One region of the Streptomyces sp. NPDC048331 genome, then DNA from elsewhere that is predicted to be linked to it. Evidence: riboswitches for the same ligand, from Rfam matches in the RefSeq annotation. Region 1 holds a riboswitch; the other holds the start of a gene.
The links. A riboswitch is a leader RNA that binds a small molecule or an ion and turns the genes downstream of it on or off. The one in region 1 is predicted to bind ZMP and ZTP.
Positions count from the first base shown of each region.

Region 2: another riboswitch for ZMP and ZTP. It lies ahead of glyA (serine hydroxymethyltransferase); the one in region 1 lies ahead of ACGFYY_RS12000 (bifunctional 5,10-methylenetetrahydrofolate dehydrogenase/5,10-methenyltetrahydrofolate cyclohydrolase).

Region 1 covers NZ_JBICYT010000006.1:44,027-48,236, reverse strand. Annotated here, with positions in the region: gene ACGFYY_RS12010 (NAD(P)/FAD-dependent oxidoreductase) at 1-452, shown strand, start outside; gene ACGFYY_RS12005 (MAB_1171c family putative transporter) at 449-1,657, shown strand; gene ACGFYY_RS12000 (bifunctional 5,10-methylenetetrahydrofolate dehydrogenase/5,10-methenyltetrahydrofolate cyclohydrolase) at 1,774-2,619, opposite strand; ZMP/ZTP riboswitch at 2,698-2,800, opposite strand; gene ACGFYY_RS11995 (class I SAM-dependent methyltransferase) at 2,858-3,619, shown strand; gene ACGFYY_RS11990 (RNA polymerase sigma factor) at 3,835-4,210, shown strand, end outside.
Region 2 covers NZ_JBICYT010000005.1:42,210-46,419, forward strand. Annotated here, with positions in the region: gene ACGFYY_RS10185 (glutathionylspermidine synthase family protein) at 1-666, shown strand, start outside; gene rocD (ornithine--oxo-acid transaminase) at 683-1,888, opposite strand; ZMP/ZTP riboswitch at 2,019-2,109, shown strand; gene glyA (serine hydroxymethyltransferase) at 2,143-3,411, shown strand; gene trpS (tryptophan--tRNA ligase) at 3,617-4,210, shown strand, end outside.

The sequences.
Region 1 (4,210 bases):
CGCAGGGCCTCCTGGCCGTACGCACCCTGCTGCGGGCGAAGGGCCTGGAGCATCCCGGGATCGGGCGCGAGGCACAACGGGTCATCGCGCCCCAGGTCGGCACCGCCTGGGAGCTCGCCACGTCGCAGGACATCCTGTATCCGGGGGCCACCGGGATGAAGCCGCGCGCCGGCACCGGTCTGCTCAACGGGTACGTCAACCGGCTGATGACGGGGGCCACCACCGACGAGGCGCTCACCGCCGCCCTGTTCAAGGTCCTCACGATGAGCATCGCGCCCACCCACTGGCTCCGGCCGTCGCTGGTCTGGCACGTCGCGCGGGCTTCGGACCGGGGAGCGCTGAAGGCGCCGCCGCTCACCGCCGCGGAACGGGCCGTCGCCGGACTCGACCGGGCGCCCGGCCCGACGGAGGACCCGGTCGGCCCCGCCGACGCCGTCGGACAGGCCCGATGAGCGGCGGGATCCTGCCGCTCCTGCCCGCTTCCCTGATGATCCTGGCGCTGCTGATCAAGGTACCGAAGCTGCGCCGGGACCGGGACCGGCCGTTGAACCGGACGGCGTGCGCGCTCCTCGCCGTCGGGGCACCCATCAACTTCCTCGCGACGCCGTCGACCATCGCCGCGGTCAACCGCCTCACCGGCGTGGTCAACTTCTCGGCGCCGCTGGTGTTCGGCCTGTGCACCGTGTTCTCCGGGCTGTGCGTCGTCCTGGTCCTGCAGTGGCGCGGCGGGCCGCCCGCGGCCGTACGCCGGGCCACCCGGCTGACCACGGCCCTGTTCGGCGCGGCGACCGTGGCCATCGTCGTCCTGTTCGTCATCGGCGACGCACCGGTGGAACGGCTCGAGGACCTGGACACGTACTACGCGACGACGCCCTGGATCCGCGAGATGATCGTCTGCTTCCTCCTGGCGCACACCATGGGCACCTCGGGGCTGACCTGGCTGTGCGGCAAGTGGCTGACGCGTGCGGACCGCGCACTGCGCCCGCTGCGCACGGGACTGGCCCTGATCGTCGTCGCCGGGCTGATGGACCTGGCCTACCTGGCCGCCAAGTGGGCCTCGGTCGTGGCCCGCTGGACCGGCCACGACCTGGTGTTCCTGTCCACGGACGTGGCGCCGCCCCTGGCCGGGGCCGCCGGGCTGCTGCTCGGCGCCGGATTCCTCGTGCCGCTGGTCGGCGGGTCGGCGACCTGGGTGGCCCTCGGCCAGTACCGGCGGCTGCGCCCGCTGTGGAAGGCGTTGCGCGGATTCGCGGCGACCCAGGGACGGACCGTTCCGCTGACCTGGTGGTCCCCGGTGGGGATCCGGCTCATCCACCGCGAGTCGGTCATCGACGACGGCATCCTGGCGCTGGCCGGCTGGTTCGACCCCCGGGTGCGCGGCGCCGCGTACGAGGCGGCCCGGGACCGCGGCATGAGCGAGGCGCGGGCCGCCACGGTCGCGGACGCTGCCGTCCTGGCGGCCGCGTGCCGGCTCAAGGCCGCCGCCGCCGGCGGACCCGGGCCGGGGCCGGCGGCGATCCCGCAGCCGTACCGCCTGGGCCGGCTGCCCCTGACCGCGCTGGCCCACGCGTTCCGTACCTCCGACATCGTCGCCGCGGCCCGTGATGCGGCCACGGCCGGCCCGCCGGACGTGACCCCCGACCCGGTCGGCGCCTGAGGGGAACGAGCCACGGCCCTCCGGCCGGGTTCCCGCGACAGCACGACGCCCCGGAACGAGGGTCCGGGGCGTGCGTCGGCGCGAGCGTCCCCACGCGGGGTCGGCGCGCGGTGCGGTCAGAGCTCCGCGAGGTCCAGTCCGGCCTGCGCGGCGGCCGCCTGCACGGTCTGCTCCAGCAGCACGGCGATGGTCATCGGGCCGACACCGCCCGGCACCGGGGTGATCAGCGAGGCGCGGGCGGCGGCCGACTCGAAGTGCACGTCGCCGACGTTGCCCTCGTTGTAGCCGGCGTCCAGGACCACCGCGCCCGGCTTGATGTCCTCGCCCCGGATGAACTCGGCCTTGCCGACGGCGGCGACCAGCACGTCCGCCTGGCGCACGATCGAGGGCAGGTCCTGGGTGCGCGAGTGGCAGTAGGTGACGGTGGCGTTCTGCTCCAGCAGCAGCATCCCGGCAGGCTTGCCCAGGATCGCGCTGCGGCCGACGACGACGGCGTGCTTGCCGGTCAGGTCCACGTCGTAGGCGGCGAGCAGCCGCATGATGCCGCCGGGGGTGCAGGAGACGAAGCCCGGCAGGCCGAAGCCCATGGCGGCGAAGGAGTGCATGGTGACCCCGTCGACGTCCTTGCCGGGGGCGATGGCCTCGAAGGCGGCGCGCTCGTCGATGTGGTGCGGGACGGGGTGCTGCAGCAGGATGCCGCTGATCTGCGGGTCCTCGGAGAGCGCGGTGAGGGTGGCCACCAGCTCCTCGGTGGTGGTCCCGGCCGGCAGCTCGACGTGGCGGGAGGTGATCCCCGCCTTGGCACAGCGGTTCTGCTTCATGCGGACGTAGGTCACGGAGGCCGGGTCCTCGCCGACCAGCACGGTCGCGAGGCAGGGCGCGGTGCCGGTGCGCTCGGTGATCTTCGCCGCGTAGGCGGCGGTCTGCTCCGAGATGCGGCGGGCGAGGGCCGTGCCGTCCATCAGCCGGGCGGAGCCGGAGTCAGTGGCGGGGGCAGTCTGGGCAGTCGTCACGGGGTCTCCTGAACGTCGCTGCGGATCGCGGTTCGCCCAGGCGCGCGGCAGTCGACGTACCGGAGGTCCACAGGTACGCCGGGCCGCTCCCCGGTGGTGATCCACCCGAACGCCAGTCACGGCCCGCCGACCACTGTAGTCGACATATCCGGTGGTTGTCGGGCGTCCGACCTGGGACGATCAATGCATGACGCGTACTTTCGACCATCTTGTCGCCGAGGCCGAGTCCGTCTCCGTGGACGGCTGGGACTTCTCCTGGCTCGACGGCCGGGCCACCGAGCAGCGCCCCTCCTGGGGCTACCAGCGGCTGATGAGCGAGCGGCTGGCCCAGGTGCGGTCCGCGCTGGACATCCAGACCGGTGGCGGCGAGGTGCTGGCCGGATGCGCTCCGCTGCCGCCGCTGACGGTCGCCACCGAATCCTGGCCGCCCAACATCGAGAGGGCGACGCGGCTGCTGCACCCGCTGGGCGCCGTGGTGGTCGCCGACGCCGACGAGCCGCCGCTGCCCTTCGGCGACGCGGCCTTCGAGCTGGTGACCAGCCGGCACCCGGTGTCGATCTGGTGGGACGAGATCGCGCGGGTGCTGGCACCGGGCGGCAGCTACCTCTCGCAGCAGGTCGGTCCGGCGAGCGTCTTCGAGCTCGTCGAGTACTTCCTCGGCCCGCAGCCGGAGGAGGTCCGGCGCGGCAGGCACCCCGACGACGCGGTCGCCGACGCCACCGCCGCCGGCCTCGAAGTCCTCGATCTGCGCTCCGAACGTCTGCGCACGGAGTTCCACGACATCGGAGCCGTGATCTACTTTCTACGGAAGGTGATCTGGATGGTGCCCGGCTTCACGGTCGGGCGGTACCGGGACCGGTTGCGTGAGCTCCACGAACAGATCGAGAAGGAAGGTCCGTTCGTCGCTCACACCGCCCGCTTCCTCATCGAAGCCCGCAAAACGGGCTGATCTGAAGGGCGGACGGATCTACGCGGTTCCGGGTTGCGTGGCCACAGCGTGGCGCAGGTCACTCAATTCAGCGCGTAACGAATCGACTCGGGCATGCGATGAACCGACAGGTGTCCTCGCGCGGCCCGGAATACAGACCCCCCTCGGGTCTGTTTCCCGAGTTCGCGCGATGATGTCCCGCCCACCATTTATCTGTTCGCAACGAGAGGCTCCTTGTGTCGCTCAGCCCGTCCCGTACGTTCCCTCCGGAGATCGCCGAATCCGAGGCCCTCGTCGCGCTCGTCGAGCGCGGCCGCGAGCAGGGTCACATCAACGGTGACGACGTGCGCCAGGCCTTCGAGGCCGGCCGCATCCCGGTGGACCAGTGGAAGCGGGTCCTGCGCAGCCTGAACCAGGTCCTGGACGAGGAGGGTGTCGCCCTCCACGTCAGCGCGGCCCCCGCCACCAAGGCTGCCGCGAAGAAGCCCCGCAAGGCTGCCGCCGCCCCGGCCCGCACCGTGGCCAAGAAGGCCACCGCCGCGCCGCGCCCCATCGGCGCCCGTAAGACCGCGGCCACCGCCGCGGCCACGGCCGCCACCACCGCCACGGCGA
Region 2 (4,210 bases), on a different contig from region 1:
CACTCCGAGACGGACGAGCTCGGCGAGGACCTGATGACGGTCGCCTACCTCCAGGAGACCGCCGAACAGGCCGGCCTGGACACCCAGGCGCTCTCCGTCGAGCAGATCGGCTGGGACCGCCTGTCCGGCCGGTTCGTGGACGAGAAGCTCCGCTTCATCCGCGCCTGTTTCAAGCTCTACCCGTGGGAGTGGCTGGCCACGGACGAGTTCGGCCCGCACGTCCTCGGCACCTACGACCACGGCGGCGGCTCCGGTTCCACCTGCTGGATCGAGCCGCTGTGGAAGATGCTGCTGTCCAACAAGGCGCTGCTGGCGATCCTGTGGGAGCTCTTCCCGGAGCACCCCAACCTGCTGCCCGCCTACCTCGACGGCCCGCGCGAGCTCGCCGAGCCCGGGTCCACCGGCTTCGTGGCCAAGCCCCTCCTCGGCCGGGAGGGCGCGGGGGTCACCCTGCACGAGGTGGGCGAGGGCGCGGAGCCGTTCGTACCGGAGGAGGGGGAGCGGTACTGCTTCCAGGGCCTGGCCCCGCTGCCCGACTTCGACGGCAACCGGGTGGTGCTCGGCGCGTGGGTCGTCGAGGACGAGGCGGCGGGGCTCGGCATCCGTGAATCGGCGGGGCCGGTCACGGACGAGTACGCCCGCTTCCTGCCCCACGTCATCCTCTGACCGGTACGGACGAGAGCTACGCGCCCAGCACCGACCGGAGCTGGGCGAGGCCCCAGTCCAGGTCCTCCTTGCCGATCACCAGCGGCGGGGCGATCCGGATCGTCGACCCATGGGTGTCCTTCACCAGCACCCCGAGTTCCATCAGCTTCTCGGAGATCTCCCGGCCGGTGCCGCGCGAGGGGTCGATGTCGACGCCCGCCCACAGCCCGCGGCCGCGTACGGCGGTCACCGCCCCGCCGCCGACCAGCAGGTTCAGCTCCCGGTGCAGGTGCTCGCCCAGCTCGGTGGCGCGCCCCTGGAACTCGCCGGTCCGCAGCATCGCGATCACCTCCAGGGCGACGGCGCACGCGAGCGGGTTCCCGCCGAAGGTGGACCCGTGCTCCCCGGGCCGGAACACCCCGAGCACGTCCCGGTCGGCCACGACGGCGGAGACCGGCACCACGCCGCCGCCGAGCGCCTTGCCGAGGATGTAGACGTCCGGGACGACCCCCTCGTGCTCGCAGGCGAATGTCCGTCCCGTGCGGCCCAGCCCCGACTGGATCTCGTCCGCCATGAAGAGGACGTTCCGCTCGCGGGTCAGCTCCCGTACGCCGCTCAGGTATCCGGCGGGCGGCACCAGCACCCCCGCCTCGCCCTGGATCGGTTCCAGCAGCACGGCCACGGTGTTCTCGGTGACGGCGTGGGCCAGCGCGGTCAGGTCCCCGTACGGGACGATCTCGAAGCCCGGCGTGTACGGGCCGAAGTGGTCACGGGCCTCGTGGTCCGTGGAGAAGGAGACGATGGTCGTGGTCCGCCCGTGGAAGTTGTCGGCGGCGACCACGATCTTGGCGTGCCCGTCCGGGACGCCCTTGACCTCGTAGCCCCACTTGCGGGCCGTCTTCACCGCCGTCTCCACGGCTTCCGCCCCCGTGTTCATGGGGAGCACCATCTCCTTGCCGCACAGCGCGGCGAGCTCGGTACAGAAGTCGGCGAAGCGGTCGTGGTGGAAGGCGCGCGAGGTGAGCGTGACCCGTTCCAACTGGGCGCGGGCGGCGTCGATCAGACGGCGGTTGCCGTGCCCGAAGTTGAGGGCCGAGTACCCGGCGAGCATGTCGAGGTATCTGCGGCCCTCGACATCGGTCATCCAGGCGCCTTCCGCGGACGCGACGACCAGGGGCAGCGGATGGTAGTTGTGCGCACTGTGGGCGTCTGCGGCGCGGATGGCATCAGCAGTTGTCGACACGGGGTCTCCGATCGTCCGTCCGGCGCGGTGAAGCGCCGGTGCAGCGGTGACGAGGGTGGCGTCACCTTCTTATCGTCGCTCGTATCCCGGACGCAGAAACCTCTCTCCCGGCGCGCCCGCTAAGGTGTGCGATACGCACGGCGACTGGCGTACGGGGAACCAACTCCGGGGGAGTCGTGCGCGCTCGACCGCATACAGGGCCGCTCGCCTGGGCCTCGCGGGGTACCGATCACATCGACCCCGGAGGAGCCGCCATGTCCGCGAGCCGCCATCCCGCCCTTCTCTCCACCGACCCCGAGCTGGCGTCCTTCGTCGCGGCGGAGGAAGTGCTGCAGGCGCAGACCCTGCGCCTGATCCCCAGTGAGAACTACGTGTCCGCGGCCGTCCTCGAAGCCTCCGGCACCGTGCTGCAGAACAAGTACAGCGAGGGCTACCCCGGCCGCCGCTACTACGAGGGCCAGCAGAACATCGACCGCGTCGAGGCGCTGGCGATCGAGCGGGCCAAGGGCCTGTTCGGCGTGGACCACGCCAACGTGCAGCCGTACTCCGGCTCGCCCGCCAACCTCGCCGTGTACCTGGCCTTCGCGAAGCCGGGCGACACGGTGATGGGCATGGCCCTGCCGATGGGCGGGCACCTCACCCACGGCTGGGGCGTCTCGGCGACCGGCTCCTGGTTCCGGGGCGTGCAGTACGGCGTCCGGGCCGACACCGGGCTCATCGACTACGACGCGGTGCGCGAGCAGGCCCTCGCGGAGCGGCCCAAGCTGATCTTCTGCGGCGGCACCGCGCTGCCGAGGACCATCGACTTCGCCGCCTTCGCGGAGATCGCGAAGGAGGCCGGCTCGATCCTGGTCGCCGACGTCGCCCACATCGCGGGCCTGATCGCGGGCGGCGCGCACCCGTCCCCGGCGGACCACGTGGACGTGATCTCCACGACCACGCACAAGACCCTGCGCGGTCCGCGGGGCGCGATGCTGATGTGCCGCGAGGAGCACGCGAAGGCCATCGACAAGGCGGTCTTCCCGGGCCTGCAGGGCGGTCCGCACAACCAGACGACGGCCGGTATCGCGGTGGCGCTGCACGAGGCGGCCCAGCCGTCCTTCACGGCGTACGCGCACCAGGTGGTCGCCAATGCCAAGGCGCTGGCCGCGGCGCTGCTCCAGAAGGGCTTCGACCTGGTCTCGGGCGGTACGGACAACCACCTGATCCTGATCGACCTGACGGGCAAGGACGTGCCGGGCAAGATCGCGGCCAAGGCCCTGGACCGGGCGGGCATCGTCGTGAACTACAACACGGTGCCGTTCGACCCGCGCAAGCCGTTCGATCCCTCGGGGGTGCGGATCGGCACGCCGTCGCTGACGTCGCGCGGGCTGTCCACGGAGCACATGCCGGTGGTGGCGGACTGGATCGCGCGGGCGGTCGACGCCGCCGCGAAGGGGGACGAGCAGGGTCTGGCCGTGATCCGGGCCGAGGTGACGGAGCTGATGGCGGCCTTCCCGGCCCCGGGGCTCCCGCTGTCCTGACCCTGCGGCCTGGCTGCTGGGGCTCCGCCCCAGACCCCGCGCCTCAAACGCCGGCGGGGCTGGATTTTCCAGCCGCCCGGCGTTTGAGAGCGTCCCTTGGCCGGAGACGCGGAGTGCGGGTCGGAAGGAAAGCGGTCGCTCGGCCGGGGCAGGATCCGGCCGACGGCGGGCACGGGCCCGCCCCCGCACCTGAGAGAATGAAGCCATGGCTTCTGATCGTCCTCGCGCGCTCTCCGGCATCCAGCCCACCTCCGGTTCGTTCCACCTCGGGAACTACCTCGGAGCCATCCGCCAGTACGTCGCCCTGCAGGAGACGCACGACGCCTTCTACATGGTGGTCGACCTGCACGCGATCACCGTGCCGCAGGATCCGAAGGACCTGCGCGCGAACACCCGCCTCTCCGCGGCGCAGCTGCTGGCCGCCGGCCTGGACCCCGAGCGCTGCACGCTCTTCGTCCAGAGCCACGTGCCCGAGCACGCGCAGCTCGGCTGGGTCATGAACTGCATCACCGGCTTCGGCGAGGCCGGCCGGATGACCCAGTTCAAGGACAAGTCCGCCAAGGGCGGCGTCAACAGCGCCAGCGTCGGCCTCTTCACGTACCCGATCCTCCAGGTCGCCGACATCCTGCTGTACCAGGCGAACGCCGTCCCCGTGGGCGAGGACCAGCGCCAGCACATCGAGCTGACCCGTGACCTCGCCGAGCGCTTCAACAGCCGGTTCGGCCGGACCTTCACCCTCCCCGCCGCGCACATCGTCAAGGAGGTCGCGAAGATCTACGACCTCCAGGACCCGGCGATC